2 regions of the Pseudomonas sp. AK106 genome follow, and region 1 is predicted to be linked to the other one. Evidence: riboswitches for the same ligand, from Rfam matches in the RefSeq annotation. Region 1 holds a riboswitch; the other holds the start of a gene.

Evidence for each region. Region 1 has a riboswitch for manganese ahead of mntP (manganese efflux pump MntP). Riboswitches for the same ligand answer to the same signal wherever they lie in the genome.
Region 2: another riboswitch for manganese. It lies ahead of M1E04_RS03855 (TMEM165/GDT1 family protein); the one in region 1 lies ahead of mntP (manganese efflux pump MntP).

Annotation. Positions count from the first base shown of each region.
Region 1 covers NZ_CP096426.1:2,419,436-2,434,631, reverse strand. Annotated here, with positions in the region: gene M1E04_RS10975 (glycosyltransferase family 2 protein) at 1-335, opposite strand, end outside; gene M1E04_RS10970 (NAD-dependent epimerase) at 335-1,375, opposite strand; gene M1E04_RS10965 (calcium-binding protein) at 1,767-3,839, shown strand; gene M1E04_RS10960 (hypothetical protein) at 3,893-4,126, opposite strand; gene M1E04_RS10955 (ATP-binding protein) at 4,137-5,456, shown strand; yybP-ykoY riboswitch at 5,521-5,682, shown strand; gene mntP (manganese efflux pump MntP) at 5,695-6,261, shown strand; gene M1E04_RS10945 (glucose 1-dehydrogenase) at 6,314-7,063, opposite strand; gene M1E04_RS10940 (AraC family transcriptional regulator N-terminal domain-containing protein) at 7,279-8,184, shown strand; gene M1E04_RS10935 (saccharopine dehydrogenase family protein) at 8,191-9,177, opposite strand; gene M1E04_RS10930 (VOC family protein) at 9,174-9,575, opposite strand; gene M1E04_RS10925 (SDR family NAD(P)-dependent oxidoreductase) at 9,595-10,338, opposite strand; gene M1E04_RS10920 (AraC family transcriptional regulator N-terminal domain-containing protein) at 10,477-11,373, shown strand; partial or broken gene M1E04_RS10915 (Fic family protein) at 11,499-12,050, shown strand; gene M1E04_RS10910 (GNAT family N-acetyltransferase) at 12,127-12,588, shown strand; gene M1E04_RS10905 (DUF1835 domain-containing protein) at 12,589-13,830, opposite strand; partial or broken gene M1E04_RS10900 (right-handed parallel beta-helix repeat-containing protein) at 14,211-15,196, opposite strand, start outside.
Region 2 covers NZ_CP096426.1:843,032-858,227, forward strand. Annotated here, with positions in the region: gene M1E04_RS03825 (autotransporter domain-containing protein) at 1-1,000, opposite strand, end outside; gene M1E04_RS03830 (1-acyl-sn-glycerol-3-phosphate acyltransferase) at 1,170-2,333, opposite strand; gene M1E04_RS03835 (CPXCG motif-containing cysteine-rich protein) at 2,549-2,731, shown strand; gene M1E04_RS03840 (putative signal transducing protein) at 2,731-2,991, shown strand; gene M1E04_RS03845 (SOS response-associated peptidase) at 3,043-3,687, shown strand; gene M1E04_RS03850 (M48 family metallopeptidase) at 3,842-4,660, shown strand; gene M1E04_RS03855 (TMEM165/GDT1 family protein) at 4,834-5,418, opposite strand; yybP-ykoY riboswitch at 5,508-5,629, opposite strand; gene M1E04_RS03860 (methyltransferase) at 5,669-6,667, opposite strand; gene M1E04_RS03865 (2-hydroxyacid dehydrogenase) at 6,764-7,729, opposite strand; gene M1E04_RS03870 (LysE family translocator) at 7,818-8,447, shown strand; gene M1E04_RS03875 (S-type pyocin domain-containing protein) at 8,735-10,756, shown strand; gene M1E04_RS03880 (bacteriocin immunity protein) at 10,746-11,009, shown strand; gene M1E04_RS03885 (hypothetical protein) at 11,054-11,956, shown strand; gene M1E04_RS03890 (fatty acid--CoA ligase) at 12,171-13,847, shown strand; gene M1E04_RS03895 (DUF1302 domain-containing protein) at 14,209-15,196, shown strand, end outside.

The sequences.
Region 1 (15,196 bases):
ACCAGCGCCAGCATGCCGGGCAAATCGGCAGGGTCGTTCTGGCCGTCGCCGTCCAGCGTCGCCAGCCATTCACCGCGCGCGGCGTGGGCGGCATGCCAGATCGACGTGCTCTGGCCGAGGGAAACGCCGTTGTGCAGGATTCGCAAAGGCTCGTAGCCGTCGGCCTTGATCTGCTGCAGCACACGCAGCGTGTCGTCGGTGCTGCCGTCGTCGACCACCCACACCTCATAGCGCTCCCCGGCCAGCGCGGCGCGTACTTCATTGAGCAATGAAGGCAGGTTCTGCGCCTCATTTTTTGCCGGGATCAACACCGACACGAACACCGATTCACTCATCACGCCCACCGCGTCGCTTGTTTTGATTGTCTGGCCGGTTGTGACTGTCTGGCCGGTTGGCCCTGTTTGCCGGGGTAGAAATCGCGATACCAGCGCACGAATTCGGCGACGCCCTGCTCCACACCTACCTGGGGGCTGAAGTCGATCCATTTCTCCAGGCCGGACACATCGGCCCAGGTCTGCAGCACGTCCCCCGGCTGAAGCGGCAAATAGTTGCGCTTGGCCTGAATCCCCAGCGCCGACTCCAGGCAGTGAATGAAGTCCAGAAGCTTCACCGGCGCGCCTCGCCCGATGTTGAACAGCTGACACGGGGCGATCCCGTCCACGAGCGGCGGCGGTCTGGGCAGCAGCCGGCTCATCGACTCCGTGATGTCGTCGATGTAGGTGAAATCCCGCGCCATCTCGCCGTCGTTATAAATATCGATGGGCTCGCCTTTGAGGATGGCTCGGGTGAATTTGAACAGCGCCATGTCCGGCCGCCCCCAGGGACCGTACACGGTGAAAAACCGCAGGCCTGTCGCCGGAATCCGGTACAGATGGGAATAGCTGTAGGCCATGAGCTCGTTGGCGCGCTTGGTCGCGGCATACAGGGAAACGGGCTGCTCAACCGCGTCTCCCACCGCGAACGGCATCTTGGTGTTGGCGCCGTACACCGAGCTGCTCGACGCATAAACGAGGTGCTTTACCGGGTAGGCCCGGCAGGCTTCAAGGACATTGAGAAACCCGACCAGGTTGGCATCGGCGTACACGGCCGGGTTGTCGATGGAATAGCGAACCCCCGCCTGCGCCGCAAGATGAATCACCTCGCTGAAGCCGTACGCGCTGAAAAGGCCACGCAATGCGCCTTGGTCGATGATGTCGATTTGCTGAAAGTGAAAGCCTGGGAGGTGTTCAAGCTGTGCGAGCCGGGCACGCTTGAGGTCAACGCTGTAGTAATCGTTGAGGTTGTCGATGCCCACCACGTGAACGCCCTGGCGGCACAGTTTTCTGGCCATGTGAAAGCCGATAAAACCAGCCACCCCTGTGATCAGAACCGTCATTGCGCTATCGCCCAGCGGCGGCACCGAGCCTGGGTGAGTGCTGCGTATCCTGCGCATGAGACCGTGACATTCATTTCATGAGTCCTTTTTACAGAGCCAGCCCACCACCCGTGATCACCGGGATGGCTGTCTGACGCTGTCGGATGCTTGATCAAGCGACATGAAACTGTGTCACAGCAATATTTAAGCAATGTGAATGGGGTGAGCGGCACATCGCGTGATGCGATCGAGACGTTGACCGAGCGAAGCCCAGAGCCGTTGGGCCACCGGCTCTAGCGCAGCCCTGACGGTTTTTGTCGCCGACAGGCAGCCTCGATCGCATTTATTGACGCCCACACGGTCAACTCGAGAGCGTTATTCCCATCAAGTTCCATGTCAAAAGGACAATGTCATGGCTTCAACCGACCGCAAGCCCACCATCGATTACACCGTAAGAACCGGCCCGGGGACCGTGCAGGTGGACCCCTCCACGGGGGGCGATCAAACCTGGAGCGTCATTCTCCAGCCTGACGGCAAGATCATCGTCGGCGGCGAAAGCTTCCAGACCGCCATTGGTTATCCGGGCTCGCCCGGCGATGAAAGCTACGGCACGCGAGGCAGCTTCACGTCGGTGCGCCTCAACAGCGACGGCAGCCTGGACAACAGTTTCGGCCAGGACGGGATTGCCCTCGTGCCCGCCAGCCTGGATCCGGAAGACGAGGCTTACTACGTGATGGCGGTCCAGGCCGACGGCAAAGTCCTGTCGGCGCAGCCCGGGCCTGGCGGTTTGAAAGTCGAACGCTTCAACGTGGATGGCACTCCGGACACCACGTTCGGCAAAGGCGGCGCCGCAGCACTTGATGTACCGATCAGCACCGATGGAATGGCGATTTACGCCACAGCCGACGGTTCGGTGTACGTCAGCGCTCGCGGCAGCTCGCAAGCAGTGGTGTTCAAGCTGGACAGCAGCGGGGCTCCAGCGGAGGATTTCGGTACCGAAGGCGCGCTTATCCTCAACCCTGCCGGACGTTACGGCACCGGCAATATCGCCACTGTTGTGCAGCCCGACGGCAGCGTATTGCTCGGCAGTTGGCTGTACGTGGGCTCCGACGGACCCCACGACCCGGGCGATCCGGTTTATGCCGTTCAGCGACTTGCAGCCGACGGCAACCTCGATAACGCGTTTGGCGTGGACGGCGTGGTGTACTTCGATACCGCGCTGGGGCTGGACTACCGTTCTGCGATAACCGTGCAAGCCGATGGCAAGATCATCATTGCCGGCGAGAGCAATGACAACACCGCCTTCAACGTACTGCGGCTGAATGCCGATGGTTCCTTCGACACTTCCTTTAGCGACGATGGCAAACTCACGATTCGGGTGCCTCAAGGCGAGAAGAACTATGCCCACTCTGTGGTTGTTCAGCCCGATGGCAAAATCCTGATCGCAGGCGACGTCATCACTCGACTGAACGCCGATGGCAGCCTGGACACCACCTTCGGCAGCCAGGACGGTCAATTCCATGTGGATGGCTCCAGCGAGGCCAATCACCTGCTTGGCAACGACACGGCCGAGATCATCCGCGGTCTGGGCGGTGACGATCTGCTGCAAGGCGGGGGTGGCCGTGACGTGCTGGCAGGCGGGACCGGCGCAGACGTTTTCCGCTTCAGCCAGATCAGCGACAGCTACCGTACCGCTACGGAAACCGGCAGTGACCGGATTCTGGACTTCGACGCTTCCCAGGACCGCGTAGACCTGATTGCATTGGGCTTCACCGGCATTGGCGACGGTCACAATGGCACGCTGGCCATCCAGGCCAACGCTGAGGGCACCCGCACCTACCTGAAAAGTTTCGATGCCAACGCTGACGGGCAGCGCTTTGAACTGGCGTTCGAAGGCAACCTGACAGGGCAATTGAACAGCACCAATCTGGTGTTCACCGCCCCCACCGTCGAAGGAACGGCTGGAAGGGACGTGATCACGGGGAGCGCCATGTCGGAGGTCATCTACGGCCTGGCCGGTAACGACCGCATCGATGGTGGCAGAGGCTCGGATGTGATTATCGGTGGCGCGGGTGCCGACCTGTTGAGCGGCGGCGACGACCCGAACCTTTCGGTCTACGGCCGCAACGGCATCAATGACGCTGACGTGTTCCGTTACACGGCAGCCACTGACAGCTACCGCACCGACACCCAGAGCTTCGTGGACCTGATTGACCGGTTCGCCAACAACAACGACAAAATCGACGTGTCGGCATTGGGCTACACGGGTTTCGGAGACGGCACCGGGACGACGCTGAAGATGGTCTATAACCACGATCTGGACCGCACCTACCTGAAGGATGTGGAAGCGGACGCTCAGGGCCATCGGTTCGAAATCGCCCTCACCGGCGACTGGACCCAGGACTTGGGCAATACTGAAATGATCTTTGCGCAGGCCGAGGAAGTGACCCTGGTGGGCATGACCAGCGAGGTTGCCCTCGGCTGACAGGCTGGGTGCATCGAGGGGAACGGCTGATGCGCGTTCCCCTCTTTCAACGCTTAGAGCCGGTGACCTGCATCGACCAACTCGTTATAGGACCTCAATATCCGCATCGGTGCCGCCTTGGCTGACTCGTCCAACAGCGCGCCGTAGGCGTCGATCGCTTTCGAGGCCTCGACGAGTTGCACAGCAGACAGCGGGTCGTTTTCTTTCCCCAGTTCGGCATCAACAGGCCTCCGCCCTTGCGGTAGCACGGGGCACAGCGCATGATGCCGGACTACTTTTTCCAGCACCGGTTTATCGATGGCCCACCATCCCGCCCCCTTTCCTTTCAACGAGGAAGAGCGTGTCCTCTCGCTCGAACACCTGGACGTGCTGGACAGTGCCAACGAGAAGGCATTCGACGACATCGTTCTATTGGCGACCACTTTGTGCGACGCGCCCATTGCGCTGGTGTCGCTGGTCGATCGGGATCGTCAGTGGTTCAAAGCCTGCATCGGCCTTGAGGTGCAGGAAACCCACCGGGATCTGGCGTTCTGCGGCCACGCGATCCTGGACCCCGCGCAGGTGCTGGTCGTCGAAGATGCGGCCGTTGACCCTCGCTTCGCTTCCAGCCCGCTGGTGCTCGGTCCTCCCTATATTCGTTTCTACGCCGGTGCGCCCATTGTCACGGACAGCGGCGCGGCGCTGGGCACTGTCTGCGTGATCGACACACAACCCCGGCAACTGAGCGAACGCCATTCCCTTGCCTTGCAGGCACTGGCCCGGCAGGCCGCTGCCTTGCTCGAGGCCCGCTGGCTGGGCACGCAACGGGCGAAGCAACTGACGCAACTTCAGGACCAATTCAAACACGCCGAGCAGAACCAGAACGAAGTCACCCCGCTGCTGGATAACGCGAGGGGCATTTCATCTCTGGGAATGCTGACGGCGAGCATCGCCCATGACTTCAATAATTTGCTGCAGAGCGTGAGCGCTGCGTTTCAATTGATCCGCCTGCGCTCCCGACGGCCAGTGGACGTGGAGCGCTTCGCCGAAACCGGACTGCAAGCCGTTGAGCAAGGTCGGCAGTTGATCGGCTATTTGATGACCAGCGTGCGCGGTGACGGGCCTGAACTGATCTGCATCGATGTGACCGCTCGCCTTCACGGTGCGCAGTCGCTGATGCGTCATTCGATGAGCGAAACCATCGACCTCACGTTCGATCTCGCCGAATGGGGCTGGGGCGTTCTCTGTCTGGAAGCTCAACTCCATGCGGTCGTCATGAACCTGCTGGCCAATGCACGTGATGCCCTGAAGGGTAGCGGTCAGGTGCATCTGTCCACGCGCTGGGTGCATGTGGAGGATGATTTATCGCTGCAACAGGGCGACTACCTGGTCGTGAGCGTACGGGACAACGGTCCCGGCATGGCCCCTGAAATAGCAGGCCGCGTGTTCGAGCCTCTTTTCACGACCAAGGCGACCGGCCAGGGCACGGGGCTGGGGTTGGCGCAGGCAAAGGATTTTGCGATCAAGTCGGGCGGTGACGCGCGCATCGAAACGGCTCCGGGAGCGGGTACGACGGTCAGTCTGTATCTGAGAATCCTGGGCTGTATTGCGACGTCGGAAGCGGTTCAAGCCGTCTGATGATTCGCTGAACTGAACGTCACGTGCCGACATTTTTTTTACATTCACGCGGTATAGTGGCGGCCCTTGTTGGGGAGTAGCCTGCTCTGGACTCATTGTCACAGAGCGTTCGTGTCAACATTCTCGGCGGCCTGCCGTGGCACGAACACCTTCGGGTTGGCGAGACCAACGATGCATCCATGCCTAAAGTCGGGCGTGTGGTTGCGTCGTTGACTCACAGCCCGACTGGAACATAACCGTGAACCCGATTTCCCTCATCCTTCTTGCTTTGGCCATGTCCACGGACGCTTTCGCAGCGGCCATCGGTAAAGGCGCGAGCCTGCACAAGCCTCGTTTGATAGAAGCGCTGCGCACCGGCATTATCTTCGGTGTGATTGAAGGCATTACGCCCTTGATCGGCTGGCTGATCGGCCAGGCGGCCACGTCTTATGTCGAGAACTGGGATCACTGGATTGCCTTCACGCTCCTCTTGGTGCTCGGCGTGCACATGATCTACAACGGCCTCAAGCACGAAGAAGCCGAAGAAGAAAAGCCCAACCAGCACTCCTTCCTGATATTGGCCGTGACGGCCTTCGCCACCAGCATCGATGCGCTGGCCGTGGGCGTTGGCCTGGCGTTCGTCAACGTGAATATCCTGGTGGCCGCCGCCGCCATCGGTGTCGCGACAACGGTCATGGTCACCCTCGGCGTGATGCTGGGCCGCGTGCTGGGCACGGTGGTGGGCAAACGCGCTGAAATCATCGGCGGCATTGTGCTGATGCTGGTCGGCGCGACGATTCTTTACGAGCATTTGTCGGCGGCGTAAACGACGATATGAGCGCACATGAACCGTGCGCTTCAGCCGTCAAGCCAATGGTTCAATATCCCACGCCGCGCACCCCGCCGGATGCCCTGATGGATTCGCCGGTGACCCAATGGGAATCGCCGGAAGCCAGAAACACGGCCAGAGGGGCAATGTCCTCTGGCTCTCCAAAACGCCCCAGAGGTGTGCCCGCCAGTATTTTCTCTCCCAGCTCGCCCGCAAAGTGGCCGGCCGTTGCGGGTGTGTTGGTGTGGCCCGGCAGGATCGAATTGACCCGGATGCCCCGCGGCCCCAGTTCCCTGGCCAGCGCAAAGCTCAAGGTGTCGACCGCGCCCTTGGTGGCCGAGTAGACACTGGAGGCCAGGTAGGGGTCGGTGCTCAGAATCGAGCTGATGTTGATGATGCTTGCCCCAGGCGCCATCAGCTTGACTGCTTCTCGCACCGCAAGCAGGTAGCCGAGGACGTTCAGGTTGAATTGTGTGTGGAAGGCTTCCTCGGTGAGGTCGTCAATCATCTGGAACACCGCCACCCCTGCGTTATTGACCAGCACATCCAGCGTCCCGTACTGCTCGCGAACCGTGTCGAACAGGCGCGTGACCTCAGCCCCCTGACTCATGTCCGCTTGCACGGCGACGGCGGAGCCGCCCTGGGCGGTGATGTGAGTGACCACCGCCTCGGCGTCGGCCCTGCTGGAGGCATAGTTGATGATGACCGTTGCGCCCTGGGCGGCCAGCGCCTTGGCGATTCCGGCGCCGATACCTTTCGAGGCACCCGTGACTACCGCGATTTTTCCGTTGAGTTTCATACCGTGACCTTTTGAAATGAGGTGTTGTTGAGCGTCGTTACTGTCCGTGGTGAGCACCGGTCGTGAGCACCGGTCGTGAGCTCCGGACCTGGAACGAGCCGCGTGCCCCCAGTATTCGGCCAACCACCGGGCTAGCGTTTGCAGGTTGTTCGCACATCCTTGCCTGATCTTCTCAAATGGCTTGCCAGGCACCGCGGTGTAGCCCACGGTGGGGTATGGAAAATCCAATCGCAGAACTGCGCCGCATCGTGATGAGCGCCCAAAACACCTGGACGGACACCGGTCTGCCCCGCGTCGCAATGGTCTGCGCCGAGGCCTGCGCAGATCAGGTCTACCAGCCGATGCTGCATCTGGTACTCCAGGGCACAAAAAGCCTGTCGATAGGCCATGAGGTTTTTCGCTACACCGCAGGCCATTATTTTCTGGTGCCGGTCGACGTGCCCGCCACGGGCCAGATTCACGCCGCAGCGGCCGATCAACCCTATCTGGCGGTCAGCCTGACCCTTGATCTGGATGTGATTGCGACGCTGCTGATGGAGGTGAACACGGCACCAGGGGCAGCACAAAGCGCGTGCTTTCAGGCCGTGTGCGCGTCGGATGAGATGCTGGACGCTTGGGTGCGGATGATGCGGCTGGTCGATCGTCCCCATGACGCTGGAGTCCTCGCCCCGATGATCGAACGCGAGATTTTGTATCGTGCGTTGCAGGGGCCACTGGGCGGCATCCTTCGTGACATGGCGCGCCCGGATGGCCGGATGACACAGATCCGCCGTGTGACGCAGTGGATTCGCGAGCATTACACCGAGCCTTTCCGCGTCGAGCCTCTCGCACTGATGTCCGAGATGAGCGTTGCTGCCTTTTATCGGCATTTCAAGTCGGTCACAGCCATGACACCCATTCAGTATCAAAAACGCCTGCGCCTGTTACGGGCTCGCTGGTTATTGCTGTTCGACACCCTGGACGCCACGTCCATCGCTTACAAGGTCGGCTACGAAAGCGCTTCGCAATTCAATCGCGAATACGCCCGGCTGTTCGGCCTGCCTCCCCTGCGGGACGCCGCGCGGTTCAAGTCGCCCCTCGCCCCAACCGGCGAGACCACTGCCCCACCGGCAGCCCCCTGACCGGAACTACCTGGCTGGCAGGTCGGTGATGACCGTGCCCGCGATGCTCAGCGCAAACCCGCCGCCGAACACCTGCGACGGGGCTGTGAACCCCCGCCGCCGCTCACCGCCCAACACACGGCGGGCAGCTTCAACCGCAGCGAGTGGTGTGTAGGTGTAGCCGTTCACGGTTTCGATGACCGACCGCGCGATCGAGCCATCTGCCCCGGTGATCTCAACCGCCGCGCGAGCCCTATGGGCATCACGCGCCGCAGCGTCGGGGCCATCGGGAAGCAGTGAGAGGTCGCCCTCTGGAAACGCTTCGCCCGAGAGGTGGACATACATCCTGATGTCGGGAATGGCGGTTGCATGCCACGCGGTCACGAGATCCCCGAACGAGAGCGGCACACAGAGCAGCGGTCCCTGGCCGAAATCAAACTGACGCGGCGGGGCATCAGGTGTCGCGACAAGTTCACCCGCCACCCTGGCGAGCACACCGGCGCCGATGATTTCGCTGACGCTCTTGGCCGAGCCCCGAGACATCGACCCCGGCACTTGCAGCGCGATGCGCAGCGAACGCGGTTGATCAACGCGCCTGGCGACATGCAGTGCCAGCGCGTCGGTAGGCACCACGTCCCAGCCCACGCCCGGCAGCAACATGACGCCCTGTGCAAAGGCTTCAGCGCCCAATCGTTCGGCCAATCGGTACACGTTGATTTCGGCGGTGATGTCCAGATAGTCAACGCCGGCGTGGATGCAGGCGCGCATCAAAGGCTCGGCGGTGTGCGCAAACGGACCGGCAAAGTTGAGCAGCACAGAGATCCCCGACAACGAAGCGGCAGCATTCCCGTCGGCATCGAACACCCGATAGGGCACGCCCAGCTGCGCAGCGAGTGCCTCGAGTTGATGACGATTGCGCCAGGCGATTTCGAACACCAGCCCCTGGGCTTTGGCGCGTTCTGCTGCCATGCGCCCGGTGTAACCCGTGGCGCCGTAGATCAGCAGCGGGCTCATTGGCCGTGCTGCCATTTTTTGCAGACGAATTCCAGGCTGTAGCCGTCCGGGTCCAGCACATTGGCGGCGTAGTAATCAGGGTCGTAGTGCAAGCGTGGCCCCGGCGCGCCGTTGTCCACGGCTCCGTGATCCATGGCGGTGGCGTAAGCGGCGTCCACTTCGGCCTTGCTGTTGGCGACGAAGCCGACATGGACAGCACGTCCTTCGACTACTCCCTCGCGCAGCCAGAAAAACACCCGACCGTTGGCGCCGAAGCCTTTGAGGTCCGGATGACCCGGCGGGCCGTCCTTGCCGTCGTAGTCCAGCCGAGCCGTGATCCCGAGAGGCCTTAGCACATGCTCGTAGAAGCGAACGGAACGTGGGATGTTGCTCACTGACAGAAAAATATGATCCAGCATTCTAAAAACCCTCCCGTGGTCAGATGTTGTAGCCGCCGGCGACTTCAAGGGTCTGGGCATTGATCCAGCCGCTTTCGTCGGACAGCAACATGGCAATCACTCGGCCGACGTCTTCCGGCTCGCCCACTCTGCCGAGCGCGGTCTGCGCCGCCAGCATCGCTTCGAACGCATTGTTGAGGCCGCCGCCCAGCTCTGTGCGGATGGCGCCCGGTGATACCGCATTGGCGCGTATTCGCCGGTCGGCAAATTCTTTGGCCATGTAGCGGGTCAGCACTTCAAGGCCACCCTTGAACGCGGCGTAGGGAGCAACGCCGGCCGTGGCCACTCGTGTCGTGGCGCTGGTGAGATTGACGATGCTGGCGTTGTCCGCGAGTAACGGCAGCAGCGCCTGAGTCAGAAAAAACGGGCCTTTGAGGTGCACATTGAACAGACCGTCGAACTGCGCTTCGCTGACCGTTGCCAAGGGGTTGAACAGGCCATAGCCGGCGTTGTTGACCAGGCCACTCAACGTGGCGGTCGCCCAGGTTTCGCGAAGTGCCGTGACCACGGATTCGCGAAACGCCTCGAAGCTGCCGACGTCGGACACGTCGACTTCCAGCGCAACGGCCTTCCCACCGGCCTGTGCAATGCGCTCGACGACCAAAGCCGCTGCCTGAGGGTTGGCGTTGTACGTCAGGATGACACCCATACCCCGTTTCGCCGCGTGTTCGGCCGCACTGGCGCCGATCCCGCGGCTGCCGCCTGTGATAACGATAACGCCCATGTCGTGTTCCTCTGTGATTCAAACGTGGCTACACAGTACTCATCACAGAGACCGAGGACGTGTCCGTTCCTGCTCGGAACCTGCCCGTTTCTGCTTTTCCCTTGCGCGGCATGACGCTCAGCCCTCAGCATGCTGCCCATGGAAAAACAACTGAATGAACTCAGATCCCTCGCCGCCGGGGCTGAAAACCGTCGCACCGAAACGGGCATACCCCGGGTGGCCATGGTTCAGGGCAAAATCCCCGAGCACCTGCTCGCGGCGGTCTATGACCCGATGATCAACGTGATCCTGCAGGGCAGCAAAAGCATGACCGTGGGGGACCTGACCCTCAGCTACGACCCGGCGACCTACTTCGTGATGTCCATCGATCTGCCTGCGGTGGGTTCGGTGCACCCGGCCCCAGCAGGCGACCCTTATCTGGCAGTCAGCCTGACGCTGGACCCGGCGGTGCTGGCAACGCTGTTCGCCGACCTGCCCAAACCTGCCAGCCGCGCGGAGCAGGATTCGGGGTTTTCCGTCGCATTGATGACCGATGAACTGATGGATGCCTGGGTGCGAATGCTGCGACTGATGGGCGACCCCGAAGCGATCGCCGCCCTCGCCCCGGTCTATGAACGGGAAATTATTTTCCGCGTGCTCCAGGGCCCCCTTGGCTGGATGTTGCGCGAAATTGCCGTGCCGGACAGCGCCATGGCGCGGGTCAACATGGCCATTCAGTGGATTCGGCGTGACTTCGCTCAACCCTTGGGCGTGGAGCGCCTGGCCGAGCGCGCTTCGATGAGCGTCTCGGCGTTCCATCGGCATTTCAAGGCGGTCACTCACCTGAGCCCTTTGCAGTACCAGAAGCGGGTTCGCCTGTTGCAGGCCAGAACGCTGATGGTCGCCAATGCCATGAGCGTCATGGCGGCCGCCGTCGAGGTCGGCTACGAGAGCGCCACCCAGTTCAGTCGTGATTACGCCCGGGTGTTCGGGCTCCCTCCCGCCCGGGATGCCGGCAGGATTCTCAGGGCTACGGGGGTGGTCGCGCGGTCCTAGGAGTAAGACGGGATGTATCAAGTTAAGAAAAAATCAGGATAATTGGTCGAACTGAAGATTTTCTGGGTGCACTGAAGAAAAACTGCATGGGATCGTCGTGAATCAAGGAATTGCGCTATGAATACGGCAATGGTCGCCTTTCCCGCTTTTTGATCCACCACACTCTGTGCCGCGCCGGCGCGCTGTAGAATGGTTTGCTGCTGCCGGTATCTGTGGCCATGAAACGCGAGGAGCGCCTGTATCTGGAGACGTTGCAGTCGTTCTCTCGCCCGGCGCGTGAGTTCTGGGACGTCCGGAGGATTGATCAGTGTCAATACTCGTTCGAATTCACGGGTGATCCCTCGATCTATCGCTTCTGGGATGCCACTTCAGCGGTACGTTTCACTCTGGAAATGGCGAAGCGTGCGTTAGAAGTGGAACTTCGGGAAGAGACAATCTTTCTTGAAAACTATGACAGGGTCGTGCGGACGGTAAATGAGGTCTACGACGTGCGCGGCAGCGACTTGGCCAACCTCGTGATGATGTGCCTGACGAATAACGGGAAAGTTTCCAACAACCGTCGCAAGCAGTACCAATACTCGGTCCAGCCTGAGGTGTTCGACTACATTGAGCAGGTCACACAAATGCTGCTTGATCAGCAGGCGCAACAACGGCCACAAGATGAAAACGACCAGTAAATGAAAGGGGATTATCGGTGTGTGCTGCTCACCCGGTATTCAGATAACCGCGCGCGGACACAAGGACCACAGCCACATGAACTGCCATATCCGCAAGGCAACGGATAATGACGCCACCGCGATCAGCCGCGTCATCGTGGCCGCCTTAGGCGAGTCCAATAGCCAGGATTATTCCGCCGCCGTGATCGCCCAGGTGACGCTGAGTTTTTCCCCGTCGGCGATCCTGCGCTTGCTGGTGCAGCGGCAGGTGTACGTGGCGACCCTCGACGAAGAAGTTATTGCCACGGCGAGCCTCGATCAAGCCACGGTTCGCAGCGTGTTCGTCGCCCCGACACACCAGGGCCAGGGCGCCGGCCGCGCGTTGATGGCGGCTGTTGAATCAACCGCCCACTCCCACGGCATCCGTCGGTTACGCGTGCCCTCCTCCATCACGGCCGAGGGCTTCTACCAGTCCCTGGGCTACTCGACCGTTCGGGATGAATACCACGGCGAAGAGCGGACGATCATCATGGAGAAGGCGCTGACGCCTCTGGCCTAGTCAGCGACGCCACACCCGCCCTTCGGGGCTGACCACCCAGGGCAAGCGGTCCGCAATAATCTGCACACCGCCGACCCACCGCTCTGCGGGCTCAAGATCAAGCCAGTTCACTTCCCCGCGCACGACGCGCTCACCCAGGGCCGTCAGCCGGACGAGTCGCTTGGGCCATTCGCTGCCCGATTGTTCGTGCAGCAGCGGGTGCGGTGCGTCGATGAGCGGTCTCAGCAGCGCGTTGAACATCATGTCGCCCAGATACGGCAGCGGCTCATAGGTCAGCATCAAATGACCGAACACCTTCCCCGCCGGCATCTCGCCTTTCTCCGCGAGAATGCGCAGGGTCAGCCGCTGGGTCAGGCTCAAGCCATCCTCTGCGCCGGGCAGCTCCTGCAGTTGTCTTGCCAGCGCGGGACCGAGCAGCGGCAGCGCGCAATGGTGCTGTGCCGCAAGCTCGGCCCAGCGAGTCGGGTCCGCTGCGGTGTAGGCGGCCCATACCTGCCGGGCCAGTGCCAGCGCGTCTTCACCGATGGCGCGCCGCTGGGGCCAAAGCCAGGCGAGCACGTCCGGGTCCAGTTGCCCGATACCAATGAATCGCTCGACGCCGGGCACGCGGTTGATCTCGATCAGCTCCAGCCTGCGCGGCATGCTGGGCAAACTCGCCAGCAGCCGAACCAGAAACAGCTGATCGTAGGCATCGGCTTCGCACCACAGGACCAGTTCACTGTCGGCATTCAGGCGTGCCAAAGCCCCGCGCTGAGTCGCCTGCCGTTGCTGAGCATCACGGGCCGACAAGCCGAAGGCCTGCTGGGCAAAGAGTGCCCTCACCGCCCAATAGTCGTCGTTAGGCAGCGCCAGTACCGGTCCCATGACCATCGGGTCGTCGAACATCTGGAACGCACCTGCGAAGCCGGCAACGCGCAGGCTGCGCTCGATGTCGTTGCCGCAGCGCCAGTGCTGAACCTGTGCTTCACCCGTCGCCGCAAAATCCGGATGGCGGGCGGCAAATCCGACGGCATCGGCATGGGCGATCAATTTGGGCCAACTGGCGAACCCTGCCTCCCGGGCCACCAGCCATTGGGTGTCGGCGAGCCGATAGGCCGGGCCCGGCAGGCCCATCGCGCGCAATTGCGCCCGGGCGTCATCCGCTTCGTGGGTGTTCAGGGCTTTGAGAAGACGTTTTGCGTGCTTACGCAGCGCAGGTACATCGAGCAGACCGTGTTGACGGGACGCATGTGTGGCAGGCATGCCAACTCCTTTGGGGCTCGGTCCGCCGACAAGCCGGGAGCTGGAATGAATGAGTGTGCAACGCTTGCCTTGGGAAACCCCTTCGCGCGGACCGCAGGCGCAGCAGACGCCCGGAGGCCGACTTTAGCCGGAAGGCTGGCAGGATGCAAAGGTGGGGGCGGAAATGGAGGCGGGAGTTGTATGGGACCACGCCGTGAGTATGACCTCACGGCGCGGGCCTACCTCGGTCCACTCCCCGTGCCAGCGCGCAGGGGCAAGACGGGCCTGCCGTTACGTCACACGAGGGCAGTCTCCGGATGATCCTGAGCCACACCTACCAGCTCCACCGACACGGCATCCGCTGGGGCTGATGTACTGGCCAGCGACGTCGGGGCGTCGGCAAATACCATGGATTTTGACGGGAGAGCGGCCTTGAAATCACCGTCCAGAATCAGTTCGAAGCGATGCCCCTGCACATCGGCGTCCAGGTCTTTCAGGTAGACCCGGGTGTGCTCGGCGTTGGTGGTGAACTTCAGGGTGCCGTCGTGGCCGTCGCCGAATCCGGTGAAGCCCAAGCCCGAGACATCGATGATGTCATGGGCGGCATCGAAGTCGCCGATGCGGTCTGCATGGCTGGCAGTCGCCGTTCTGTAGCTGTCGGACACCGAGGCAAACCGGAACAGGTCCGAGCCTGCGCCGCCAAACAGCACGTCGGCATCGGCGCCGCCGATCAGGGTGTCGTTGCCGCTGCCGCCCAGCAACCGGTCATGGCCAGCGCCGCCCCAGAGCAGGTCCGCGCCGGATCCGCCACTCAGAGTGTCTGCCCCGTCCCTGCCGTTGATCGAGTCGGCCTTCGCGGTTCCGACGATGGCATCGCCGCCATTGCCGCCGTCGATGGCATTCAGCACGGGGTTGGTCCCGACGTGGTCACCCGCGCCCTGCAGCGATACGGTGTCCTGCAGGTGCGCGAAGGTGTTGCCGTACACCGAGTTGCTGCCGGACTGCCCGCTCTCCTCTGCCACCCCGAAGGTGCTTTTGTCGCCGCCGGTGATGATGTTGCCCGCGAAGGTGTTGTGGTCAGAAGGATGAAGCTTCCCGGAGACGCCGCCGCGGTCGTCGAACGGCTGGATCAGCACTTCAGGAATGCCGGCTTTCTGTGCGTTCTCGTGAATCAGATTGCCGCGAACCTCAACGTCCGTGCTGCCGTAGACACGCACGCCGGAGGTACCGTTGTGGTGAATGTCCACGCCGCTGATATCAACGCCGTTGGACAGTTTCACCAACACGCCTTCAGCCGCATTGCCGTACACCTCGCCACCTTCGATGGTGATGTGATACGGCGAGGGGATGTTTTCGCTGCCGCGCTGGACGACGATGCCGCCCCCGC
Region 2 (15,196 bases), 1.6 Mb from region 1:
CCGGATCGAATCCGTAGGTCATGCGCGAGGTGAACAGCGCCTTGTCCTGAGCGTGTTGAGACGTGCCATCGGTCGCCGGGTCGATGGTGGCCATGCAGTTGTTGACGTCACCGCCGCACTGCGCCGTGAAATAGCCCAGTGCCTGTGCGCGAGCATCGGCGCGCAGTTGGGCATTGGCCGGGTTGGAGAGGTTATCGATGGCGAAATAGGTTGCGGTGATGCGCCCGCCCATCACGTCGAACGGCGAATGCATGCCGGCCTCGATGCGGTTGTCGCCAATCTCCGAGGCGCGCAGCATCAACTCGCTGAAACGCTCGGGAATCGCGTAGGCCAGGGCGTATGAAGACAGGTACGCGGCGTTGGTATGGCCGCTGGGGAATCCCGAGTCGCTGGCTGGCGTGGTGCTTTCTGCCGGGCGCAGGGAGGGCGCAACCACAAAGGCCAGACTCTGGCCGTCGAGACTTTGCCGCCACGGTCGCGGATACAAGTAGTGGGATTTGGCGGGCGTGGTCGAGGCATCGTTGCGCACAGCGCTGACCAGATCGACGACTTTGCCCAGTGCCGAAGACGAACTGCCTGCGCCGTTGCCTTTGTCGTCGTATTTGACGGTTTTGTTGCTGTCGTCGAACTGGGTGATGGTCGTGAAGGCTCCAGCGCCCGCTTTGAAGGCAGCGCTCAACGAGCCGAGGCCGCTGATTGCGCTATAGCTCTGGTCGCGACGGTCGTCGAAGTAGGCGGCGGTTTCCTGGGCGAGGGTCCGGGTGTTGGCGCGGTCGACCACGATTTGCAGGTTGCGCCGTAGCAGGCTCTGACCCAGGGCGGTGGGTGTGCCCGTGTCCCAGGTCGCACCGGTCGTCCACAGCGTGTCGAATCCGGAAAGCAGGTCGACACCGTTGATGGTGTCGTCTCCCGCACGGCTCGCTGCCTGAACCGACACGGCGAGCAACGAAAGTACCAGGGAAGACACCATCACATGGGCAACCGGTTTGCTGGATCGCATAGCGTACGCCTTCACTCGTTTGGATAGGCGACGACCCTAGCAAGCCAGTCTTACGCTTGAGTGTGTCAGCGGTGACACATTTGTGAAGGCGGGATCGACCGCCAACGGAGGCGCACAACGAAAAACGGCGCCCTGAGAGCGCCGTTTATTCGTGGAAGGGAAGGCGGCCTTAAAGTGGCAAACCGGCCTTCACGCGGTACTGGTTGCGTACCGGCATGGCGTATTGCTGAATCAGAAACGGACGGTGCTCGGCGGGGCAGCCATTGAGGCGGCGCTGCCATTCATCCTCCGCACGCTCCAGCTCGTCCGCCGGGAACACCTCGGCGGCCTTCGGCACCTTGAGTTCGGGGTCGGCGTCGGCCCACTGCGCGTACGCCAGGTAATGCACCGGGAACAGTCGATAGCCGCCGAGGATCTGCCGATCCATTTCGGTGGCCAGCAATTTGGTGTCCTCGAACAGCTCGGTGATCGGCGGGGCAAAGTTCACGTGCACGCGGCCTTTGTAGCCGGTGATCCCCAGCGCGATGCTGACGTCGTCCTCGCCCGGCACTTTGGTGTAACTGCCGGTGGTGGCGCGGATGTACAGCTCCCGCGCCTTGGCGTGATCGCACGGATCGTACTCATAGCTGATGGACACCGGCGTCAGGTTCAACGACTGAATGACCTCGCCAAACGGCTCGTCCTTGCGGCTCATGTGGAACATCTTGAGGATGGCCGATTCGGTGCGGTCGTCGCCGTCTTTGGCGCGGCCCTCAGCCTGGGCGATCCAGATCGACTGGCAGTCATTGCGGATCGAATGATTGATGTACGCCGACAGCAACTGGTAGGCGGCCATCTTCTCCCGTCGCCCGATGATCGAGCGGTGCACGATGAAGCTCTTGTTCAGGCGCATCAGGTCGCTGACGAAGGGCTTTTGCAGCAGGTTGTCACCAATGGCGATGCGCGGCGTTGGCAGACCTGCGTGGTAGACCGCGTAATTGACGAAGGCCGGGTCCATCACGATGTCGCGGTGGTTGGCCAGAAACAGGTACGCGACCCCGGACTTGAACTGCTCGACGCCGGTGTAGGTCACACCGTCAGTGGCGCGTTCGATGGTGTGGTCGACGTAATGCTCGACCTTGTCCTGCAAGGCCGCGACGGTATCGATACCGGCGAACTGGCGACGCAGCTTGCGCGCGATGGCCGGCTGCAGAATCCAGCCGAGGGAGCCGGCCAGACGCGGAAATCGGAAATGCGTGAGGATCGCGAGGAACGCCTTGTCACCCAGCAGCCGATCAAGCACGGCTTTTACTTCGGTGTCGTCGTACGGTCGGATGGCATCGAATTCGCCCATCATGCTCTCTTGTCGGAAACGGCTAAGGTAAAGGAGGTCGAGTCCGGTTGCAGCAGCGAGTCACGACACCACAGGCGTGGTGCCTGGGCGGCGGCCGCGCAACAAAGCGGCTTCGCTCAAGATGGCGACTCAGGCTGATGCCCGGATGCTGAGGAATAAAGCTCGACCCGCAAACAAGTCGGCGATTATACGCAAAACTGGGCCCGGAGACTGCGATGCAGGAAATACAGGATTACGACTGCCCTTATTGTGGCGAACCGGTGGAGGCGGTGCTGGATCTGTCCGGTGGCGATCAGACCTACATTGAGGATTGCCCCGTCTGCTGCCGGCCGATCGTCTTCAGTCTGCAGACCGATGGGGAAGACTGGTCGCTGAACGTGCGCAGCGAGAACGAGTGATGCGCAAGATTTATGAGCCCGAGCACCTCATGGAAGGCGAGCTGCTGCAGGCCATGCTGGCCAGTGAAGGCATCGAGTCCCACATCACCGGGCGTCATCTGTTGGGCGCGGTCGGGGATTTGCCGGCGTTCGGGTTACTGGGCCTGACGGTCGCTGACGACCAGGCCGAGCAGGCACGTCTGTTGATCACCGAGTACAATGCCGCCTTTCCGCTGCCCGGTGACGAGCCGGACAGCTACCCCGATGTGTTGCTGTGCTGAATCCGGTTCGCGCACGCCTCATTCGCTTTCAAAAAGAGTTGTGCTGAACCCATGTGTGGACGCTATGCGCTGTTTCGTTGGTCGCCTGCCTTTGCGGCCTTGCCCGGATTTCCGAGCGACCAGCAAGCGCAGTGGAATATTTCTCCTGCTGCCTCTGTCTTGATGGTCCGGGCAACGTCGGGCGAGGTCGAGGAGGACGCCGAGCGAGGGCGGGAGGTGGCGAGGGCACGCTGGGGGCTGACGCCGCCCTGGTTGACCGATATGTCGCGCACACCCGCCCACGCCCGCGCTGAAACCGTGGCCGAGCAACCGATGTTCAAGCAGGCCTTTCGGGAGCGACGCTGCCTGCTCCCGGCCAACGGCTTCTATGAATGGCGCGGCAGCGTGCGCAAACGGCCGTTCTGGCTAACGCCGGCCGAAGGATCGACGCTGTATTTTGCGGCGATCTGGGAAGCCTATCCCGTGGAAGGCCACACCTACCTGAGCGTTGCCGTGGTCACGCAGTCGGCCATGAACCAGCGCCGACCTTTGATCCTCGACGAGGAAGGTCAGCGCGCCTGGCTTGATCCGGACTGCCCGCTGATCACCTTGCAATCATTGCTCGCCGCCCCGCAGACGCAACTGCGCGAACGGCCTCTGGCCAATCTGGTGAATGATCCGAAGCTCAACGCCCCGGAATGCCTGACGCCGTTGTAGCGCTGTCTCTACCGAAGTGAATCGCGATCCGGATATTTCTTTCCTGTTACACGCCTGGGTTTTCTTGCGCCTTTTCACATCGCAGACGGCTGGCATCTGGTGCTCGGCGTGCGTATTGCCTAGGATGGCGCGATTGTTTCAATGGAGATACGAGATGCGCGGGATTTTTGCTCTTTGTGGTGTGACGGCAGCTTTGTTGATCGCCGGGTGTCAGGCGGTCAATACCACCACCGGCGATTCGGTGGGTGTCGAGCGCAAGCAATACATGTTCAGCATGCTGTCGACTGACGAAGTCAACAAGATGTACGCCCAGTCGTATCAGCAGACGGTCAGCGAAGCCACGTCCAAAGGCGTGCTCGACAACGGCAGCGCCGAGGGCAAGCGCGTGCAGGCCATCGCCAAGCGGCTGATTGCTCAGGCGCCGAAATTGCGGCCCGACGCGGCGCAGTGGCAGTGGGATGTAAACCTGATCAAAAGCGATGAGCTGAACGCCAACTGCGGTCCGGGCGGCAAAATCATCGTGTACAGCGGCCTGATCGATACGTTGAAGCTCAGCGATGACGAACTGGCGGCGGTCATGGGCCACGAAATCGCCCACGCTTTGCGTGAACACGGTCGTGAAGCCATGTCCAAGGCCTACGGTGTGCAGATGGCGAAGCAGGGCGCCGGTGCCTTATTGGGGTTGGGGCAGGACAGTCTGGCGTTGGCCGACACCGTGGTCGACTACAGCCTGACACTGCCGAACAGCCGCGCGAATGAAAACGAAGCGGACTTGCTGGGCCTCGAACTGGCGGCTCGCGCCGGTTACAACCCGAACGCCGCGATCACGCTGTGGCAGAAGATGGAAGCTCAGGGCGGCGCGTCGCAGCCTGAATTCATGAGCACCCACCCGGCCTCGTCCAACCGGATCGCCTCGCTGCAAGCGGCGATTCCGAAAGTGATGCCGTTGTATCAGCAGGCGCCGAAGGGTTGATCAGCGCCTGACGCCGATAGGTGAGCTGGCGCGGCGTTTTTCGGAGCGGGTGCGTGCATGAAACGCTGTAGGAGTGAGCTTGCTCGCGATCCTCGAACGGTCGCCGCGTATCTGCGGAGCGATTGAAAAGCATCGCGAGCCAGCTCACTCCTGCAAGGGCATGGGGTCTGTGACTACACCCAGCCGCTGATCTGCATCGCCTTGTACACCGCAACGATCGCCAGAATGAAAAATGCCCCTGCTGCCAGACGACGAATCAGCGTCAGCGGCAGTTTCTCCGCAGCGAAATTACCCGCCAGCACTACCGGCACGTTGGCCAGCAACATGCCCAGCGTCGTGCCCAGGATCACCAGCCACAAGCTTGGGTACTGCGCCGCCAGCATGACGGTCGCGATCTGCGTCTTGTCGCCGATTTCCGCGATGAAAAACGCGATCAGCGTGGTCAGGAAGGGGCCGTACTTGCGCCCCGTACTGGCTTCATCGTCGTCCAGCTTGTCCGGAACCAGCGTCCACAGCGCGGTGGCGGTGAAGCTGGCGGCCAGGATCCAGTGCAGAACGGCGTCTGAAAGGTAGCTGCTGAACCATGCGCCAACGGCACCGGCTGCGGCGTGGTTGGCCAGCGTGGCGGCGACAATCCCGGCGATGATGGGCCAGGGTTTGCGGAAGCGAGCGGCGAGCACGAGTGCGAGGAGTTGGGTCTTGTCACCGATTTCAGCCAGTGCGACGACGGTGGTGGGGACCAACAGGGATTCCAGCATCAGGGTTTTCCTAAGGGGCGGGTCAACACGGCTATGACACGTACAACCTCCCCGCCCCGGGTCAGGATGTTCGTGTCATAGGTCTTGTCAAACCACCGATCCGTCTGAGCGGATCTGGGGTCGCACGCACCATGGTCTGAGGACCAAGTATGTTGATGCGTGCCGGACGAGCATGGCGCTCGTGGGAGACTACTCCCCTAGGACGGAGCGGATTCTGCCTAGCCGTTTGCCGTTCGGCAAGCGCTAATTATCACGCACGTTTCGCGCGGTAAATCCGGAAACCCTGGCCCTCGGCCATGATTGCGCACGGCCCCAGATGAGACTCGATGATCGGCTGATAGCGCAGGAAGCTATTGGCTACCAAGCGCAGTTCACCACCTTTTCTCAGATGTTCCCGTGCTTTTTTCAGCAGGTTCTCGGTCGCTGCATAGTCGGTATGCACGCCGCTATGAAACGGCGGATTGGTCAGAATCACGTCCAGGTCGTGCGGCGCGGCGTCGATTCCATTGCCCGTCAGCACGTCGGCTTCGAGGCCATTGGCAGCCAGGGTCATGCGGCTGCTGGCGGTGGCGAACGCATCGACGTCCAGCATCGTTACGCGTGTTTCGGGGTAGCGGCGTTTCACCGCCGCGCCGAGAACGCCCGCCCCGCAGCCGAAGTCCAGCAGATGGCCAGCGGGAAGCCGATCAATGTTCTCCAGCAGCAGAGCCGAACCCCGGTCCAGACGGCCGTGGCTGAACACGCCCGGCAGACTCACCACCTTCAACGCGCCGCCTTCGATTTCAATGTCGAAACGTTTAGCCAGGCTGTCGAGTTCAACGGCTGGCGGAGGCGTTTCGACGGTGACTTGCCAGAGCTGGCAATGACGCGCGCTGTCGAGCTTGCGCGTGCGCCCGAACGGGCTCAGCTGGCGGGCCGCGGCTTCAATGCCGCCGCGTTTTTCACCGACCAGAAACAGCTCACGTCCGGCCAGACGCGAAGCGAGCGCGTTGATGAGGTAATCGGCGAGGTCGCGGGCCTTGGGCAAAAACAGCACCGCCGCTTCAAAGGGTTCGGCCGGTGCTTCGGTGCCGAAGTGCACGCGCTCGGGAAACCGCGTACCGAGGGTGTCGAAGTCGCCAGCGTGCCAGCTCCAGCCACGTGCTTTGGGCAGCGTGCCCAGCAAGTCGTCGGCGGGGAGGCCGGTCAGCAACAAGGAGCCCTGAAACAAATCGGCCTGCCGGAGTAACACTTCACTGCGCGGGTCCATCGTCGGCTCCTTAAAAAAAGGGCGAAGTTTAACAGGCCTGCCGCGCCGCGCACGTGCCCTGTGCAACGGAGTGGCGGGCCTGCAAAGCGCTGCGTGTCAGCTCACGACCCGAACGGGGTCGCCTGCATAAAACGCCAAAGCGTTTTCGTTGATCTGGCCGACGATGCGCTGCCGCGCTTCCTGACTGCCCCAGGCGCTGTGGGGCGTGATGATCAATCGCGGAATATCGCCCGACAGCAGCGGATTGCCGTTGACCGGTGGCTCGACCGTCAGCACGTCGGTGGCCGCGCCGCCGAGATGACCGTTGCGCAGGGCATCGGCCAGTGCCTGCTCGTTGATCAAGCCACCGCGAGCGGTGTTGACGATGAAGGCTTTGGGTTTGAGCAAGCTCAGCTCGTGGGCGGAAATCATGTCCCGGGTGTGCTCGTTGAGTGGGCAATGCAGGGTGAGGGCGTCGACCTGTGGCAGCAGCTCATTCAGTGGCACGCGATCAGGGCGGGCAGGACGACCGGGAATCTGACCCGACAGCACGCGCATGCCGAAGGCTTCCGCCAGCTTCGCGACGGCGCCGCCCAGTTCGCCATGGCCCAGTAGCCCCAGTGTCTTGCCTTCCAGCTCGACGATGGGGAAGTCCAGCAAGCAGAACTGCTTCGATTTTTGCCACTGGCCCTGTTGAATCGCTTTTTGATAGTCAGGCAAGCGGGTGGCCATCGCCAGCAGCAACATCATTGCGTGTTGAGCTACGGAAGGCGTGCCATAGCCCTGACAATTGCTCACCACCACACCGTGTTTACGCGCGGCATCGAGGTCGACATTGTTGACGCCGGTTGCGGTCACCAGCACCAGTTTCAACTTCGGGCAGGCGGCGAACGTGTCGGCATCAATCATGATCTTGTTGGAAATGGCCACGTCGGCGTCCTTCAAGCGCTCGGCCACCTGATCGGCCGTGGTGCTCGCGTGCAGCACCAGTTCGCTGAAGGTTTCACGCCACGGCGCGAGGTCGAGATCCCCCAGATCCAGAGAGGTGTGATCCAGGAAAACTGCTCGGCGTTGACTGGGCATCAGCTGTACCTTTTGCTCGGTGGGTGGGAAGCGTAATGTGACGAGCCTACCAGAGCCTGCCGCTCGCCATAACGCCTGGAGAACTTCAATGTACTGGCCCGAATTCTTAACCGTTGCGCTGATCCACCTGCTGGCCGTCGCCAGTCCCGGACCGGACTTTGCGGTCGTGGTGCGCGAGAGCGTGACCCACGGGCGCAAGGCCGGCACCTACACCGCCATGGGTGTGGGCACCGCGATTTTCCTGCACGTCGGCTATTCGCTGCTGGGGATTGGCTTGATCGTTTCGCAATCCATCGTCCTGTTCAATGCCTTGAAATGGGCTGCAGCGGCTTACCTGATTTACGTCGGCATCAAAGCACTGCGCGCCAAACCTGCCAGCGCATCGGATGCGCCCGTGGACATCGCCAAAGGCGAGCGCACCGCGCGGGGCGCCTTCACGGCCGGGTTCGTCACCAACGGCCTGAACCCCAAGGCAACGCTGTTTTTCCTCTCACTGTTCACCGTCGTGATCAATCCGCACACGCCAATGCTGGTTCAAGCCGGCTACGGGGTTTACCTGGCATTCGCGACCGGCGCGTGGTTCTGCCTGGTGGCACGCCTGTTCAGCCAGCCCCGGGTGCGCGCGGGCTTTGCGCGGATGGGTCACTGGTTTGATCGGGCGATGGGTGGTGTGCTGGTTGCGCTGGGCTTGAAGCTGGCGTTGACGGAAATGCATTGAGGTTGATGTGATGGTCTGTTGCGACGTCGCGCCTTAAGGTGAATGCTGAGCAATGCGATTCGATCAAAAAAGACTTGGACAGTTGCTAGGTAACCTGTTTGGAAACATACCCGCCTTAACGGCGGGTTTTTTTCGTCCTTGCTTTTTATTCCGATGTGAAAAAGGCAGGGCTCGCAGTGCTGCGCCCTATATCACAACAAATAAAAAAATCTCCATAACTATGTATTACCTGACATCAGAGGGATGAGCGTTACGTGGTTGCCATACAGACAAAAAGGAGAACCTGTATGAGCAACACCGGAGAAAAAAATATTGTAGTCAATCGAGGAATACCTCTTGGTAATCCTTACGGCTCTGGCGGGGGGCTTCGACCCTCCCGTGATGGATGGAGCATTGGATGGGGGGGTGGCAGAGGCGGTGAGGGTGGCAGAGCCGGGACATTGTCTAGCTCCAAACGTCGCCGTCTGCGCATTCGCGATAAGCGCCGCCGCGCACAGGAAGCGCGTCAGCGAGCTGAAGCTGCCCGGGCCAAGGCAGCCGCTGAGTTACAGGCTCAAAAAGAAGCTAACGAGCAATCCGTTGCTGACGCTGAGGCACGGGTTCGAGCCCAAACTCACGCTGCGGCTGAGCAAGAAGCCAGAAGGGAGGCGCAAGCTCAAGCGGCTATGGCTGCGGCAAACGCGAGAGCCGAGCAAGAGCGTCAAGCAGCGGCTCACCGTCAAGCCCTGGAATCTTTACCTCTCGCGCAAGCAACTCGAAAACGTGAGCTTGATCTTCAGCATGATCACAATGTAGCCGCACTAACTGTCTCGCTCATGTCCGAACTAGGCGAAGACAGCTTGTTATACGACGCCCAGCGTCAACAGTCACTGAACGCGATACTTGAGCATAAAGCCCGGATCAACTACTTGATCGCCCAAAAAAAAGCGGCTTCTGAAAGTAATCGTCAGAGCTCGCATGCTTTTACTGGGGGTGATCCTCTCCAAATAACCAGCGAGCACTACGGAGCAATCTTACAAAGTCGAAGCGTTAGCTCAGAACAAGCTTTTCAGACTCACCAAGCGTGGAGTCTTGCCTATGAGCAGGCGCTTGAAGCCGACTTGCACGCAAAAGCAGTGACTCAGTTGCTCGATAAATCTGCGGCGCTTTCAGAACACTATGCCGAGCAAGCCTGGAAGACGCGTAACTCCGTAGCCAATGACGAGTCTCTGGTCTTAAAGCATGCTACTGAAGCAAGCCGACTCTGGTCGATGGTGGCAGGACCGAATGCTCCAACGCAGAACTTTCCCACTGCGTCTGAAACAGCCAAAGCTATCGCGCAGAGGCTGTTCACCCGACAGGCAGCCAAGGCACTAGGGCGGTCGTTTCCGCAACTTGCTTTACTTTATCCAACCGAGTTGGCTGACGGTGAACTCGCGCCCCCACTGATTGCTTCGCCTGCGTCGGAAATTGGGGTCTCTGGCAATGTCGACCTCGATTTCATCGCAGGCCGCGTTGGAACGGTTGAGGTTACCCACCGGTTAAGGATTGAGGAGGGTGAAGGCGAACTAAAAACGGTCTGGGCTGAAGCCGACGGTTTGATGGTCAGCTCCAAAGTCCGTGTGCGAACGTTTGTCTATAACGCGAGCATCAAAGCGTATGAATTCAAACAGGACGGGGCAGACCGCCCCGCGCTGATCTGGACACCCGCGGTTAGCCCAGAGAGCAGTCCCACTGTTTTACCGGCGGATGATTCCAAGGGCCCTGAATATTCCGGGGCCGCTATTTTGCCCGTTTCGGAGCAGCTTGGACATTTCCCGACTTATGACATAGAGGATTTTGAGGACTACATACTTGTCTTTCCGGCGGACTCGGGCCTTCCGCCTGTGTATGTCATGTTCAACAGCCCCAGGTATTTGCCAGGGGTTGTGAGCGGTTTCGGTGGCGATATCGATCCTAACTGGCAGGCGTCGGCATCCAATGGTCTGGGTTCGCCAGTGCCGTCAGTGATTGCAGACGCACTGCGAGGTAAGAACTATGCTGAATTTCGAAATCTGAAGCGGGCCATATGGCGCGAGATGTCGAAACACCCTGAGATCACTGCAAATATGAGTGAGAGGAACATTGCTCTCATCAAATCTGGCCTCGCGCCTTTTGCGGCAAGGCAAGATAGGAAAGGCGGCAGGGTAAAACTCGAAATACATCACGTTGTTCCAATCTCACAGGGAGGAGATGTGTACGGCGTTGATAATTTAAGACTCAATACCCCAGCTAACCACGACGCAATCCACAGAGATTTACGTAATGAGGGACGTGACAATGAACGCTGAAACGATTCAAGACTTCACCGAAGCAGAGTTTCTAGAACTCGTTAGAAAAATCTGTGTTGTGGACTACAAAACCGAGTATCAGCACACCCAAGCGGTAATGACTTTTGAGCGCCTCGGCGAACACCCTGATGGCTCCGATTTGATTTACTACCCCAAACCCGGTGCTGATGATTCTCCGGAAGGAATAGTAAAAGAAGTCAAGGCCTGGCGAACAGCTAATGGTAAAGCTGGTTTCAAGTCGGCGTCTGATTGACTACCAATTGGGCATCTCCATATTTATTTAAAAGGAATTTATCAATGGCTCATTACACAGTGTTACTTCAGCAGCTTCCAGGCTCAATCCAGAGCGAAGTTATCGCTCACTTAGGCTCAACAACTGGAATGTCTGATCTTCAGATTGTTGAGCGGTATCGGGACGCGGCATCGCAACTGAGAGCAGCCAAGCTTGCGTCTATTCCCCCTTATGCCCCTGGGGAACGTGACGATGCAGGGCATCTCACCTTGGATCAGTTCAATAGCATGGTAGGGGCGGATCTTTCTTTTATGTCCGCCCCCCTTGTGGAGGTGCATCGCCAAATCATTGCCAGTGAGGTTGTTTGGTATTTGAGCAACTTCATCAATCAGCTTTCATCGACTCATGCGCAAATGATTGAGGCAGCCCGGCAAGAGGCTCAACGACGGGCCGAGGAGGCCGCGCGCCAACTTGCTCAGCAACAGGCAGAGGAAGCAGCTCGTCAGTTGGCGCGACAACGAGCGGAGGAGGCGGCTCGCCTCCACGCTCAACAGCTTGCGGAGCAACAAGCCCGCGAGATTCAGCAGCGTCGGGCGAAGGAGGCTGCTGAATTGGCCGCCCGCCAGCTCGCCGAGCAACAGGCCGAAGCTGCGGCTCAAGCACTGATCAATCAGCGAGCCCAAGAGTCAGCGTTGCGAGAAGCCCGACTGGCGACAGAGTTAGTAGCGGCTACCAGGGAACCCATTCCACAGACGCGTTCGGACGGAAGCGGTGAGCCGGAAGATGACCTTGCTGACAGCCAAGCGCTTCGCCATTTGCTTTTTGTTCCAGGTCCACTGGCGATGGCGGAAGTCGAGCGCGCCACGGTCCTGCTGAAGCAACGGATTGATGCTGCGGTGGCTGAATATGCATCCTCAATCGGGCCTTACCTGAACACGCCGAGCATGTCGGCCAGTCTTGCCCCTTGAAGACTTAATGGCCGGCTAGCTGCCCCAAAAAGCCCAACGCAGACAATTCGTCTGCGTTTGGTCTTATTTTTGTATCCTTTGGCTGGTATCTCACACGTGTAGGCTCGGTGACGTGCGCTGACACAATTCATCCCTTCGGCTGATCCGATCGACGCATCAAGCCCCTACAGTGCATATTTTCAAGCCCGCACCTGCACCGTGAAAAGGGATTCCTATGCTGCACACCCGCGTGATTCCGCCCGCCGAAGGGGCGTACCCGTACCCTCTGTTGATCAAGCGACTGCTGCTGTCAGGCGTGCGCTACGAAAAGACCCGTGAGATCGTTTACCGGGACCATTCGCGCTATTCGTATCAAATGCTCAACGAGCGCATCTGCCGGCTGGCCGGTGCGCTGACCGCGGCGGGGGTCAAGGCGGGTGACACCGTGGCGGTGATGGATTGGGACAGCCATCGTTACCTGGAATGCATGTTTGCCATTCCAATGATTGGTGCGGTGGTGCATACCATCAACGTGAGGCTGTCGCCCGAGCAGATCCTGTTCACCATGAACCACGCTGAAGACAAGCTGGTGCTGGTCAACAGCGAGTTTGTGCCCCTCTACAACGCCATCGCCGGGCAACTGACGACGGTGGAAAAGACACTGTTACTGACCGATACCGATGGCGCTACCACCGGCCTGCCCAATCTCGTCGGCGAGTACGAAGCGTTGCTGGCCGCGGCGAGTCCGCACTATCAGTTCGAGGATTTCGACGAGAACTCGGTGGCGACCACGTTCTACACCACCGGCACCACGGGCAACCCCAAAGGGGTGTATTTCACCCATCGCCAGCTCGTGCTGCACACCTTGGCCGTTGCGACGATCATGGGCAGCGTCGAAGGCATCCTTGGCGGCGACAAGGTTTACATGCCGATCACGCCGATGTTCCACGTGCATGCGTGGGGCGTGCCATATGCCGCAACGATGCTGGGCGCCAAACAGGTGTATCCCGGCCGCTACGACCCCGAGTTGCTTGTGGCGCTCTGGCAAAAGGAAAAGGTCACTTTCTCGCACTGCGTGCCTACCATTATGCAGATGGTGCTCAACGCCAAAGCCGCCCAGGACATGGATTTCACCGGCTGGCACATCATCATCGGCGGCAGCTCGCTCAATCGTTCGCTGTACGAAGCGGCCAAGGCCAAGGGCATTCAGCTGTCTGCGGCCTACGGCATGTCCGAGACCGGGCCGTTGGTGTCGGTTGCGCACTTGAACGACGACCTGATGGCCGCCAGTGAAGACGAACGCACCACGTACCGAATCAAGGCCGGGGCGCCGGGGGTGCTGGTCGAGGCAGCGATTGTCGATGGCGAGGGCAACTTTCTGCCATCCGACGGCGAGACCCAGGGCGAACTGGTGCTGCGTGCGCCGTGGCTGAGCGAAGGGTATTACCGGGAGCCGGAGAAGGGCGCCGAACTGTGGGCCGGCGGCTGGCTGCACACCGGTGACGTGGCGACGCTGGACAGCATGGGCGGGATCGACATTCGCGACCGCATCAAAGATGTCATCAAGACGGGGGGCGAGTGGGTGTCTTCGCTGCAGCTGGAGGATCTCTGCAGTCGCCATCCCGGTGTCCGTGAAGTGGCTGTGGTCGGCATCGCTGACCCGCAGTGGGGCGAGCGCCCGTTTGCACTGTTGGTCGCCCGCGAGGGTCACGTTCTGGATGCCAAGATCCTGAAGGAACACCTCAAGCCGTTTGTGGAACAGGGGCACATTAACAAGTGGGCCATTCCGAGCCAGATCGCCCTTGTTACCGAAATTCCCAAGACCAGCGTCGGCAAGCTCGACAAGAAGCAGATCCGCCAGAACATCCTCGAATGGCAGGGCAGCAACAGCGCTTTCCTCTCCACGCTCTGACGCTTTCCTTCGCGGCCATTTTCATCGTTCATTGCTTTGAAAATGTGCCGCGAAGGCTCTACTCCGGCGTCTTCCTTGCCAATTCTTCTTTTTCAGCCATGCTCCCCCTGCGATGTGATTGGCCACTCTGGAGTCGGCGTGCCAGAGGTGTCGGCGCTATAAATCACACTTTAGAGGGATCAAGCAGCAGCACCTGCTGGCTATAGTCGGCAGTAGGTTGGTACCGGAGAAAGCGCATCGATCGTTTCGCAGTTGATTGGCTGCCCGATCAGCGTTGACACCAGGCACTGCGGCCCGTCCGCCTGAGTCGTTTCCGGAAGCACCCACTGCCATAAAAATAAAAGCACATGGAGTAGCGTCGATGACATCAGCTAACCAGTTCTGGCGCCGGGCTAAATTGCCCTTGGCCGTCAGCCTCGCTTCCACGCTCGCCGGCCCTGCATTCGGCGTCAGTTTCAATATCGGAGAAATCGAAGGCAACTTCGACTCGTCGCTCTCAGTTGGGGCAAGCTGGTCCACCCAGAATGCCAACAAGAACCTGATCGGCTCCAACAACGGCGGTCACGGTCTTTCGCAAACCTCCGACGACGGTCACTTGAACTTCAAAAGCGGAGAAACGTTTTCGAAGATCTTCAAGGGCATTCACGATCTCGAACTGAAGTACGGCGACACCGGTGTGTTCCTGCGGGGCAAGTACTGGTACGACTTCGAGCTCAAGGATGAAGGCCGCGACTTCAAGGACATCAGCGATTCCGGCCGCAAAGAGGGCGCCAAATCCTCAGGTTTCGAGCTGCTCGACGCCTTCGTCTATCACAACTATTCCATTGCCGATGAACCGGGTTCGGTGCGTCTGGGCAAGCAAGTCGTCAGCTGGGGTGAAAGTACCTTCATCCAGGGCGGCATCAACAGCATCAACCCGGTCGACGTGTCCGCGTTCCGGCGTCCTGGCTCGGAAATCAAGGAAGGCCTGATTCCGGTCAACATGTTCTACCTGTCGCAAAGCCTGACCGAAAACCTGTCGGCAGAAGGCTTTTACCAGTTGGAATGGGACCAGACCGTCGTCGACAACTGCGGCACCTTCTTCTCGCAACCGGACGTCATCGCGGACGGCTGCAACAGCAACCTTGCCGTGCTGCGCACCCGCGACAGCCTCAATTCGGCTCTGCCAGCCGCGTTGCGTGGCCCCGTTCAAAGAACGCTGGCAGCCCGCGGCGTGAGTTTCGGCAGCCCTGACGAGGGCGCCGTGGTTGCCCGCGGCCCTGATCGCGATGCCCGGGACAGCGGCCAGTACGGCCTGGCCATGCACTATAACTTCGAGCCGCTGGACACCGAGTTCGGCGCTTATTACA